Regions from separate parts of the Paenibacillus sp. ALE3 genome, predicted to be linked through region 1. Evidence: riboswitches for the same ligand, from Rfam matches in the RefSeq annotation. Region 1 holds a riboswitch; each other region holds the start of a gene.
What was found. Region 1 has a riboswitch for glycine ahead of ACXHJ2_RS03960 (alanine/glycine:cation symporter family protein). Riboswitches for the same ligand answer to the same signal wherever they lie in the genome.
Positions count from the first base shown of each region.

Region 2: linked by a shared signal. The riboswitch ahead of gcvT (glycine cleavage system aminomethyltransferase GcvT) and the one ahead of ACXHJ2_RS03960 (alanine/glycine:cation symporter family protein) in region 1 are both predicted to bind glycine.
Region 3: linked by a shared signal. The riboswitch ahead of sdaAB (L-serine ammonia-lyase, iron-sulfur-dependent subunit beta) and the one ahead of ACXHJ2_RS03960 (alanine/glycine:cation symporter family protein) in region 1 are both predicted to bind glycine.

Region 1 covers NZ_CM134214.1:860,083-864,316, reverse strand. Annotated here, with positions in the region: gene ACXHJ2_RS03965 (iron-containing alcohol dehydrogenase) at 1-623, shown strand, start outside; gene ACXHJ2_RS03960 (alanine/glycine:cation symporter family protein) at 681-2,099, opposite strand; glycine riboswitch at 2,256-2,351, opposite strand; glycine riboswitch at 2,363-2,447, opposite strand; gene ACXHJ2_RS03955 (glycoside hydrolase family 1 protein) at 2,615-4,072, opposite strand.
Region 2 covers NZ_CM134214.1:1,023,595-1,027,828, reverse strand. Annotated here, with positions in the region: gene ACXHJ2_RS04715 (PTS mannitol transporter subunit IICB) at 1-388, opposite strand, end outside; gene gcvH (glycine cleavage system protein GcvH) at 815-1,213, opposite strand; glycine riboswitch at 1,515-1,707, shown strand; glycine riboswitch at 1,708-1,804, shown strand; gene gcvT (glycine cleavage system aminomethyltransferase GcvT) at 1,884-2,984, shown strand; gene gcvPA (aminomethyl-transferring glycine dehydrogenase subunit GcvPA) at 3,108-4,234, shown strand, end outside.
Region 3 covers NZ_CM134214.1:4,848,184-4,852,417, forward strand. Annotated here, with positions in the region: gene ACXHJ2_RS21720 (ABC transporter ATP-binding protein) at 1-144, opposite strand, end outside; gene ACXHJ2_RS21725 (DUF6359 domain-containing protein) at 473-2,077, opposite strand; glycine riboswitch at 2,292-2,406, shown strand; gene sdaAB (L-serine ammonia-lyase, iron-sulfur-dependent subunit beta) at 2,618-3,307, shown strand; gene sdaAA (L-serine ammonia-lyase, iron-sulfur-dependent, subunit alpha) at 3,297-4,196, shown strand.

The sequences.
Region 1 (4,234 bases):
CACGTGATCAGACGGTTTATGGCATGGTGGATATGATGAGCCACGTCTTTGAACAGTACTTTCACAATGTTAAAAATACACCGCTGCAAGATCGTATGTGCTTTTCCGTGCTGCAAACCGTGATTGAAACGGCACCTAAGCTGCTGGAGGATTTGCACAACTATGAGCATCGCGAAACGATATTATATGCTGGGACGATTGCCCTGAACGGTACGCTGCAAATGGGCTACTTCGGGGATTGGGCTTCGCATACCATTGAACATGCACTATCTGCTGTATATGATATTCCTCACGCTGGCGGTCTAGCGATTCTGTTTCCCAACTGGATGAGACATACAGTGGATCAGGATGCTGCACGCATGAAGCGGCTGATGCTCAGTATGTTCGACTTGGACACTGTAGGTAAAACTGACAGAGAAATTGCCTTGGAAGGTATTGACCGTCTAAGTGCGTTCTGGACAAGTCTTGGTGCCCCTTCTACCCTGGCCGATTACAACATTAATGATGAACAATTGGAAAACATCGCAAGCATTGCGGCCCGTGAAATGGAGCACGGAGGTTTCGGTAATTATCAAAAGCTGAAACAGGAAGATATTTTAGCTATTTTGCGTGCATCGTTATAACAATTAAAAGAGAGTGTCCTCAAGCCTGTGATGGCTGAGAGCACTCCCTTTTATTATTTATGAATTGATCGTTTGTCCTTTTTCTTCTACTTGGATAGCCGCCCCTACATTGGCACCTGCAAGAATGCCCTTTTTCTTATTAGGATACAAAGAATTCATATAGGTTCGGGTTTCTGCAACGACAATGCCTGACAAGCCGAGCAGTGCAATCAGGTTCGGAAAAGCCATCATTGCGTTAAAAATATCTGCCAGCAGCCAGATGGCATCGAGCTTGATGAACGCGCCCCCGCCAACCAGTACGATGAACAGATAACGGTATGGTTTAATCCACTTGACCCCAAGCAAATATTCAACACAGCGTTCTCCGTAATAGTTCCAGCCGAGCATGGTGGTGAATGCGAACATAATCAGGATGATGGTGAGCAGTTCTGCTCCCAGCGGAAATGCACTGGAAAATGCTTGCTGAGTCATCAAACCTGCATCGGTAGGCCCGCTCCACACCCCGCTGACCAGTAGCGTCAACCCGGTCATCACACAAATAACCATCGTATCAATAAACACACCCGTCATGGAAATCAGCCCTTGTTCCGCAGGCCATTTGGTTTTGGCAGCTGCGGCTGCAATCGGTGCGCTTCCCAATCCAGCCTCATTGGCAAAAATGCCTCTGGCTACCCCGCTGCGCATGGCCAGCATAATCGTAGCTCCTGCAAATCCACCCGTTGCCGATGTAGTTGAAAATGCCGAATGAAGCACAAGCGCGATTGCGGCAGGAAGCTGGTCAGCAAACCGAATCAGTACAATGATACAAATCAGTACGTACAAGCCTGTTTTAAAAGGAACGACCTTCGTCGATACCTTGGCAATGCTTTTGAGTCCTCCGATGGTGACAAGAGCTGTAAGGACAGCAATAGTCAGTGCCGTTACAATCGGCGGAACGCCAAAACTGTTTTCAGTGGAGGATACAATCGCCTTGACCTGAGGAAATGTTCCGATCCCGAACAACGCAACCAGCATCCCCGAGAAAGCAAACAGCATCGCCAACGGTTTAAAGCGGCGTCCCAGGCCTTTTTCAATATAATACATCGGGCCGCCGGAGAATTGTCCATTCCGATCCTTCACCCGGTATTTTACCGCAAGTACACCTTCCGCGTATTTCGTCGCCATCCCAAAGAAGGCTGCAACGACCATCCAGAACAAGGCACCCGGCCCGCCCAGCTTAATGGCTGTCGCTACGCCGACAATACTTCCTGTACCAACGGTAGCCGCCAGCGCCGTACTCAAAGCCGCAAAGCTGCTTACATCCCCGCTGCCTTCATTCGGGGCCTTACCGATGAGCTTGATCGCCAGAGGCAGGCGGAATACCTGCAACATTTTTAGACGTATGGTCAGCCATAACCCCGTTCCCATGACAAGGACGATGAGAGGCGCCCCCCATATCCAACTGCTAATCGTTTCTAACACATGTACCAAATTCATTTCAACCCGCTCCTCCAGCATATTAGAAAACAAAAAAGAGTCAAATCCGTTGATTCGACTCCTGGAGAGGTTAAAGGCACGAAAAATAAACCATCTGGTGCAGGATTCTACCTCTAAAAAGCTCATAAAAGCCTAGGGCACTCCCTGTCACAGGTTATTCGCGTCTCTGTCCTTTTGCCTGAGAGTTTAAGCAGATGATAATCTGCGGTGCACCTTCGGCGCCCAATTAAGGGTCTCTCCAGAGTTCTGTCCGTTTACGGTCCCTGCTTGTTGCTGTAAATCAGCTTAAGCACCTGAGAGTTTTGCCCCTTCGGTCGGAACTTTCGTTCCATCTCCCGCAAACATCAACCAGACATATGAAATTTTTATTTATTATACAGAAAACTTTCAGCGTATTACAAGTGAAAAATTTGTGAAGCCCTCTGACAAATCAATAGGGTGTCTATACAAAAAGCGGGTACAGCAGATTGCATCCTAAGGATTTTCTCTGCTGTACCCCCCAAAACGATATAGAATTACAATTCTTCACCATTGGTTGCTATCACATTTTTATACCAGTTAAATGAGTCCTTTTTGGAGCGTTGGAGCGTTCCGTTACCGTCATCATCCAGATCAACGTAAATAAATCCGTAGCGCTTGGACATTTCGGAAGTAGACATGCTCACAAGGTCGATAGGACCCCAGCTGGTGTAACCAATCAGATCAACACCGTCAGCAATGGCTTCCTTCATTTGGGCAATATGCTGACGCAAGTAATCAATGCGATACGTGTCATGCACAGAGCCGTCCTCTTCTACCTTATCGTACGCACCCAGGCCATTTTCCACGATGAACAGCGGCTTTTGGTAACGGTCATAAAACGTATTTAGTGTAACACGCAGGCCGATCGGATCAATCTGCCATCCCCAATCGGAGGACTGCAAATACGGATTTTTCACACCGCCAATCAGGTTCCCTGCTGCCTTTTCTCCTTCTGGACCTGCCGATACGGTCAAGGTCATATAGTAGCTAAATGAGATAAAATCAACCGTATTATTTTTCAAAATTTCAGCATCGCCGGGTTCTGTCTGGATCACAATATTATTTTCTTCAAAATAGCGGTTCATATAGTTGGGATACTCCCCACGAGCATGCACATCCGTAAAGAACAGGTTCATTTGATTTTCATGCTGTGCTTTCAGAATATCCTCTGGGTTACACGTATGTGGGTAGCTTTCAATGCGAGCCAGCATACAGCCGATCTGAGCACCCGGAATGATCTCATGTCCCCGTTTGGTCGCCAGTGCACTTGCTACAAATTGATGGTGCAATGCTTGATATATCGCTTGTTGCTTGTTTTCTACACGGTCAATAACCACACCGCCGCCAGTAAACGGACTCATGGTCATAACATTGATTTCGTTAAAGGTCAGCCAGTATTTTACTTTATCCTTATAACGTGTAAATACCGTTTCGGCATATTTTACGTAATGATCTACGACTTCGCGTCCCAACCAGCCATTATACTTCTGTGTCAGACCTAGCGGTGTTTCATAATGTGACAATGTTACCAACGGCTCAATACCATACTTGCGCAGCTCATCGAATACATTGTCGTAAAATTGCAATCCTGCTTCATTCGGCTCGGCATCATATCCATTCGGGAAAATCCGCGACCAGTGGATGGACATCCGGAATACTTTAAAGCCCATTTCTGCAAACAAAGCAATATCTTCTTTGTAGCGGTGGTAGAAGTCCACACCTTCACGCTTTGGAAAACGGGCGTTTACCTTCCCTGCCAAGATGTTCTCCAGTCGTTCAGACGAAATTTCTATAGCATGATCGTTTTTACGTTCTGCCTTAGGTACATAGGCTATCATGTCTGCGCTGGACAGGCCTTTTCCATCTACGTCAAAAGCACCTTCCAATTGGTTGGCTGCAGTTGCCCCGCCCCATAGGAAGTTTTGCGGGAATCCTTTTAGCGTCTTCGTCATGGTATGAAAACCTCTTTTCTTATCTAATGTTTTCACTCTAGTCAATAACCCATCAGGTGCTGCAATGCGAATCAATAACTAACGGTAACCGTTATCCTTTGAAATGCACCGATAGATGCTTTAAAATAGACGTAATACCCTCATAAGCATCCTAATTGTTGT
Region 2 (4,234 bases), 160 kb from region 1:
TGCCCTCAATGGCCTTATCGAACTTCTTCAATATCCATGCAGCCAGCGGACCAGCTACCATCGCGCCCAGGAACATCGGGATATCGGCCCCCACAATGACCCCCATCGTCATAATGGCACCGATCACACCTCCACGCTGTCCGTGAATCATCGTGCCTCCCGTGTAACCGATCAGCAGTGGCAGCAAATAATTTTTCATCGGATCAACCAGTTGTGCAAAACCCTCATTCGGGAACCACCCGGTCGGAATAAAAAGGGCCGTAATTAATCCCCATGCGATAAAGGCTCCCATATTGGGCATAACCATACCGCTGAGAAAGCGGCCAAAACGCTGTACGGCGACACGAGCGCCACCGTTTGAACTGGACTTTGTGTCCACTGTGCTCATATTCATATCCTCCTTGTGAGTAAATAGCATCACTACCTTTTCTTAAAATTCATACTAAATGACAGCGCTATCTTCATCAACGAAATGAAAACGTACTTTCGTCATGAACGTTGATGACAACATTTAAATTTAAAGTAACGACAAGGCATTATACCTGCATAATTCTTCTTAATATGGCCGATAACAATAGAAATTAGTCGAAAAAACACTGTTGTAAATCTACACAATTTTATAGTGATGCTCTCTTCTAAGTCTGAGCAAACAACGTAAATACGTCTTCTAAAAGACAACAAAAAAATAGCCGCTATGTCAGGTCATAGCGACTATTTTATACAAAAACTGAGCGGACTAACGATGCTCTTATTTAATTCAATATCCATATAAAAAATCAGAATAAAGCGCTATTATTTCATGCTGTATTGCTCATTATTGCTCATCTGAAATCAACTGCTCGTACTGCTCCGCAGACAGCAACTTGCCCAGAGCTTCCTCGACATCATTGCTCATCTCTACTTCGATCATCCAACCCTCTTCATAGGGTGATTCATTCACCAACTCAGGTGTACTTTCCAGAGCTTCATTTACTTTCAAAACGGTTCCCGTCACCGGAGCAAAAAGATCGGATACGGTCTTCACCGATTCAATTGTACCAATCCCCGTCCCCTGTCCAATCGTTGTTCCCGCCCCAGGTAATTCCACAAAAACAATATCACCCAGTTGATGCTGTGCAAAGTCTGTAATGCCGATCCGCAACGTCCCATCCACTGTGCGCTGAACCCACTCATGTTCGTCTGTATACCAAAGTTGCTGTTTCACTTCACTCATCCTGCTTCGCCTCACTTCCACATGAATAAAATGCTTTTGATCACCTGTATTAGACAAGTTAAGATTATGACAACAAGAACATCCATGTCAATAATACTAACAAAAATACTCCATACCAACTCATATAGCGCAGTCTATAAAAAAATGATAACTTGTAACAAACGCTTACATATTCTTATTTATACAATAAATGTTTTTTAGGTTGTTTTATATGACATTTTTATTGACATTTTAAATGGATTTGCGTATTAATGGGTTATAGTAATTGCTTTTGAAAACACCTCGACAACTGCAAACGCGGATGAACGCGGAGGGAGAGACTACCAAAAAAGATTCGCATAGCTGTTGTCGCTTGTGAGACAGTTGTACACGCGAATCGGGTCAAGTTGTTATCTGCAAAACCGGGTAACATACCGTTGATCCAAAAGGTAGCGCCGAAGGAGTAAACTTGCATTGCAGGTGAATCTCTCAGGCAAAAGGACCTCTGCCGGACGCATCTCTGGAGAGCATCCGTGAAAAGAGCGGATCACCCAAGGGGAAACCTGGTTCACACCGGGGTAACTTTCTGGTATCAAGGACAGAGCTGAAAGAAGAGTATGGACTGCCGTCTATACGTTTCTTTTAGCCTGTCTTTTTTGTTTAGCCGATTACACTGGATAGGAGTGAAAAAATGTCTAATTTGCGAAGAACACCACTATATTCGTCCTACGGGACGCAGCCCGGGGTTCGTTGTATTGACTTTGGCGGGTGGGAACTCCCCGTTCAGTTTAGCGGCATTCAAAAGGAGCATGAGGCCGTCCGACAACGTGCAGGTTTATTCGATGTATCGCATATGGGCGAGTTCTTGGTTGAAGGCAAAGAAGCTGAGGCTTTTTTGCAACAGGTAACTACGAATGATGTCAGTCAGTTGGAACCGGGCCAAGCACAATATTCACTCCTGTGTTACCCCGATGGAGGCGTAGTGGATGACTTGCTTGTATATTGCAAAGGACCAGAGCGCTACATGCTCGTTGTGAATGCCTCCAACATCGACAAAGATTGGGATTGGCTCATTCGCCACATACCTGCATCGGTTCATCTGGAGAATGTGTCTGATGCGATAGCATTGCTGGCATTACAAGGACCGGAAGCTGCACGTATTGCCGCAGCTGTGACAGATGCAGATATTACGAATCTGGCTTCTTTCCGATTCCATGAGAACGTGCAATTGTTCGGAGCAAAAGCACTTGTCTCGCGAACTGGATATACCGGCGAAGACGGTTTTGAATTTTATATCCCTGCTGAGGAAGCACCCGCCGTGTGGGATGGTTTACTTCGTTGCGGTGAATCGAATGGGCTGATTCCCGCTGGACTTGGTGCTCGCGATACGCTGCGCTTCGAGGCACGGCTCCCGTTGTACGGACAGGAGTTATCTGCCACAATTTCACCGCTTGAGGCTGGTTTAGGTTTCTTCGTCAAGTTGAACAAAGGAGATTTTATCGGCAGGGAAGCACTGCAACGTCAAAAAGAACAAGGAATTCCTCGCAAGTTGATCGGGCTGGAAATGATTGACCGCGGTATCCCGCGCGCTCATTATCCGGTGTTCGCTGAAGGTCAACGCATCGGTGAGGTCACAACGGGTACTCAATCGCCCACCTTGAAGCGTAATCTGGGGCTGGCCCTGGTGGACAGTCGTTTTAGCACCCTATCGACACCGCTGGAGGTCGAAATTCGTGGTAAACGCCTGCGTGCGGAAGTGGTCCCAGCCCCCTTTTATAAACGGCTACGCTGATCTTAATCCTCTTCATTCTAAACAAGCGATCATGTCAGATATAAAATTCTGGATTTTCCAATTAAGACTATGTATTAGCTAATTTACTATCTAAATTTTGCTTTTCGAAAGGAGCCAGAACCTATGAAGCAGCATCGCTATCTCCCCATGACCGAACAAGACCAAACCGAAATGCTGCGTGTGGTGGGCGTATCATCCATTGATGATTTATTCAGTGACATTCCAGAGGCTATTCGATACCAAGGGGAACTTCCTCTTTCCTCTCGGCTCGACGAAAGAGCCTTAACTCGCCACATGGCCGAGCTGGCCGGACGAAACGCCAATACAGATACACATGCCAGCTTTCTTGGTGCAGGTATTTATGATCATCATATTCCATCCGTTATCCAACACATCACCTCACGTTCCGAATTTTACACAGCCTACACCCCCTATCAGCCAGAAGTAAGCCAGGGCGAGCTACAAGCCATTTTTGAATTCCAGTCATATATTTGCGAGTTGACAGGCATGGCAGTAGCTAATGCCAGTATGTACGATGGAGCGACAGCTCTGGCGGAAGCGGGCTCACTGGCCGCCGCAGCCACGCGCCGTAAACAGCTTATTGTATCAAGTTCTGTCCATCCAGAGGCACGCCAGGTATTGGCAGCCTATGCACGCGGATTGGACTTGGACATCGTGGAGATCGGCTGTTCGGACGGCGTAACAGATGTCGATGCGCTTGCCGCGGCCGTATCGGAACAGACGGCGGCTGTCTTGATCCAAAGCCCCAACTTTTTTGGAGCCGTGGAAAATCTGAAGCCGATGGCTGACCTGATCCATGCACACAAGGGGCTTATGGTCGTCAGTGCCAACCCATTGGCACTTGGCTTGCTGGAGGCGCCCGGCAAGCAGGGCGCGGATATTGTTGTAGGAGACGCGCAGCCGTTTGGGATCTCGTCCTCCCTCGGCGGTCCGACCTGCGGTTACTTTGCCGTTTCTCAGGCACATATGCGTCGTATCCCTGGGCGTATCGTAGGCCAAACCACAGACCGTAACGGCAAACGCGGCTTCGTGCTGACCTTGCAAGCGCGGGAACAGCATATCCGCCGCGAAAAGGCCACGTCTAACATTTGCTCCAATCAAGCGTTGCTTGCATTATCTGCATCTGTGTACTTGTCCGTCATGGGGAGACAGGGCATCCAGGAAGTAGCCGAGCTGAATTTGCATAAAAGCCGCTATGCGTTAGAACAATTGCTGAGCTTGAAAGGCGT
Region 3 (4,234 bases), 1.8 Mb from region 1:
TTTGCCACAACCGGATTCTCCGACTACAGCCAGCACTTCATTGGGATTGACCGTCAGATCCAGATGGTCGACTGCGGGGTGATATTGATCCTTGATGCGAAAAGATACGGATAATCCCTTAATCTCCAACACGGGTATATTCAATGTGCGCTTCCTCCATTCTCCATGGTCTTGTCCCGCTTATTCTCACCATGTTTGATGTTTAAAACCTCTCATGAACATTACATACCGTTTTTATCGGAATAATTTGAATACATCCTATCACCAGTATATGGATATATCAATTAAGATTATGCTATCAACATCATTTAAAAAATCAATGATCCAGCAGTAGCGCGACTTTCCTGGCACAAAATGTAATCAAATAACCAACCACAGGTTAATTTTCATCACAAAAAAGCCGTTTGATCCCCTACAGAGGATCAAACGGCAAACTAGCACCCAACCACTCACACTGAATTCTTTACGTTTATTACGAAGCCGCTCCATAGGAGCCCGACTTGAACGTTTTTGGATCGTACCATTTGTAGCCTGCTGCTGGAGCAGACCAAGGCTCGGGTTGCGGTTCTGTGGAAGCCGCAGGCTCCTCAAACGGCAGAAGCTTCGTCGGTTGATCCAGCGTTAAACCTGCCACATCGGATAATTTGGTGTAGTCCTGCTTCCACGCAAGCCATTGGACCGTTTGCACCAGGAAGGTGGCATCGTCCACTTCCTTGAAACCATCATATGTCTTTTTCGACTGTCCGTTTTCTTCACGCGCATATTTCGGTGTAGCATCTTCTACAGGGGAAGAATCACCGATAAATGCTGCCTTGCCTTGACCTACCTTGGAGATCGCAGCATAAGGCCCTTCCGCACGGCCTCCACCGTTATAGACACCTTGGTCTACAGCATTACCCCATTTTTTCGTACCTGTAGGGATATAGGCAATTCCTTTGGCTTTGGTAGGATCAATAATAGCCAGCGTAGATCCCGCATGCATGGCAATCGAGCGTACACCCTTGGTAATGCCGAAGGATTGATCTGCGGCTACAATGTCCGTAGCATTCACGTCGCCAAGCGCATTGTAACGGAAACGAACACCAAAGTTGGTCGCCAGCCAATCGGAGCTAGTTAACCCCTGCATCGCCGGTGATGCTGCTTCTTCTGTAGTCATCCCTTTGGCCGGATTAGTATAGGCTCCACGACGGTAGCCATTCATAACCTCAGAGGAATCCCAACGGTTTTTGTTACGGTCCGCATTATAGTGGTCGGAGATGAAGAAAACACTTCCCCCGTTATTCACATATTGCAGCAGGGCAGCCTGCTCGGATGCCTTAAAGGCAACATTCGCTTCACCGATGATGAACACATCATATTGGCGCAGCTTATCATAGGTTATGGCCTGTTCTCCATAAGTAAAAGGAATGGGACGGTTCAGTTGGTCCACTGTAAAACCTACATTACGCAATCCATTGGCAAAGTCGGAGAAGGCGCCTTCAATGACCCAATCTGCTGCCCCAGCCGTCTGTGCGTGCGTATTATCGAACAGCACCTTTTTGCCTTTGCCATCCGGCAGTGTAGTACCGGGTTGACCCGGGTTTCCAGGTTCAGGTTCGCCAGGTTCACCTGGTTCCCCCGGCTCGCTTCCGTTCACCAGTTCAACAGTGCTTGGACTTTTCACTCCACCAAAATTATTGTAGGCGCCAAGTGTACCCGTCACACGGATTTTGCTGCCAATCAGCTCAGGATGGCCTGTTAGCCCAAATTGCCCTCTGTACGCTGATGTCAGCTGTACATCCAATAGATTAGACGTGCTTCGTTCATTGGCCTGGTCGGCAATCAGTACGTTAAAATCATTCGCAAACGGAGAAGAAAAATTAGCCGTTTTCGATCCGGTAGCATGTCCGACGATGTAACCTTCCACCGTCACTGTGCCTCCACTGCCTTGGCGCTGGAGTGCCTCGGCTACTGTCAGTGCTCCCTCCGCTTTGACCTGACCGAATGGAACGAAGATCCCGATCAGCAGCGATACGATCGCTGCCAGATGCAGCACCCCTTTCAAGCGTGAACCTGTGAACCGCAAGCCTTTTACCATACGTCAATATCCCTCCTATAATTCCATAAATGTGCTTGTCCTCTATCAGATTAGCTATCAATCTTCTAATTCCTTCCTGATTTCATCCATAATTATGTAAATTTTAATCTTTTTTATTGGAAACTCGCCTGTTTATGTAAAAATTGAACCCTGCGATTGACACCGAGCACAGCATACATTACGCTAAGAAAGATATGTAGAACGGTATACGCGAATGAAGATGACGGGAGAGTCTGTCCAGGGGCTTACACGCTGGCGGCACCGAAGGAGCAAGACGCCAACACCCGGCTGGCGGATAATCTCTCAGGTCCATGTATCGTCATCTGACGCAACTCTGGAGAGAGCGCAAGCCACCCAAGGGGTAAGGCGGTAAGGACACCGCACGAAACTCTCAGGTAACGAGGACAGAGATAAGGGAAACTTCCTTATCCTGTCCTTTTTTGCGCTCACATTGTACGTCAGCATTAGGAACCGTCATAGCCGCGCAAAAACGCGGAAATACCATATACTATGGTACTAGAACATACAGGGGGCCACACCATGCGTTTCAAAGATGTATTTTCCATTATCGGTCCGGCCATGACCGGACCTTCCAGTTCACACACTGCAGGCGCGGTGCGGCTTGCACGCGTTGCCCGTCACTGGCTCGGGACGCAGCCTGACCGTGCTCGCATGACACTGTACGGCTCCTTCGCCGACACATACAAAGGACACGGTACAGACCTAGCGCTCATCGCAGGACTGCTCAATTACGATACAGACGACCATCGAATTCCAGATGCCGAGCAATGGGCGGAGCAGGCCGGGATGACCGTGGAATTTGCCGTCAGCGGACTACCCGCCCCCCATCCGAACACCGTCCGTTTTGAGCTGTGGAAGGGTGAGGATCAGCGTACACTGCTGGGTTCCTCCATCGGCGGTGGCAGCATCCATGTCCAGCAGCTCAACGAATTCCGAGTCAACCTGACCGGAGAGCTGTCTACGTTGGTGCTTCTTCACTCGGATAAGCCCGGTACATTAGGTGCGGTGACTTCAGCGCTCGGCGCTGCTGACATTAACATTGCCTATATGCACGTGGATCGCAAAGGTCGGGATGGAGAAGCACTTACAGCCATCGAAACGGACAGTCCTCCTACGGCTGAATTAATCGCAAAACTACGATCCTTACCACATATGTACGAAATTAAAACGATTAATTTGAAAAAAGGAGCTGAATCTGATGCGATTTAGCCATCTGCATGAAATCAGCGCTATATGCGCGGAGGAATCCACCACGATTGGCCGCCTGATGATTCAAGAGCAGGTACAAGAGACGAATACAACGGAAGAAGAAATTTTCCGCCAAATGTCTGATTATTATGAAGTCATGAAGGAGGCCGTTCATCGTGGTCAGACGCAAGACACCGTATCCCGCAGTGGATTAACGGGCGGCGACGGCAAGCGCTTAGCCGAATATCTGCGGACAGGGGAAACCTGCTCCGGCGATGCCTCCGCGCTCGCCATGGCTTATGCGCTCTCCGTGTCGGAGGTTAATGCGTCCATGGGGCGCATTGTCGCCACGCCCACTGCAGGTTCATGCGGAGTCATCCCCGGTGTGTTCATTAGTGCGCAGGAGCGGTTCGGCTGGGATGATGAGCATATGGTGCACGGCTTGTTCGCAGCCGGAGCCATTGGCTACGTCATCGCCAACAATTCCTTCATTTCCGGCGCGGAGGGAGGCTGTCAGGCTGAGATTGGTTCAGCCATCGGGATGGCCGCTGGCGCTATGGTCGAGCTACGCGGTGGCACACCTGAGCAGGCCGTTCACGCTGTAGGCCTAGCGCTCAAGAACACGCTCGGCCTGATATGCGACCCCGTCGCCGGACTCGTCGAGATTCCGTGTATCGTGCGCAACGGGCTGGGAGCCGTGACCGCACTTGCCGCAGCGGATATGGCTTTGGCGGGTGTGCGCAGCGCCATTCCGTCTGACGAAGTCATTGACGTGATGCTTGAAGTCGGCAGCGCAATGCCGTCAAAGCACCGCGAGACCGCCAAAGGCGGCTTGGCCCAGACACCGACTGGCAAGCGTTTGACCGAATCCCTTACACGCAACACACTGGCCAAGAAAGATAAGTCGTAGCTTCTAAGCTCTAAACCAACTACTTTTCCTCTACAAAA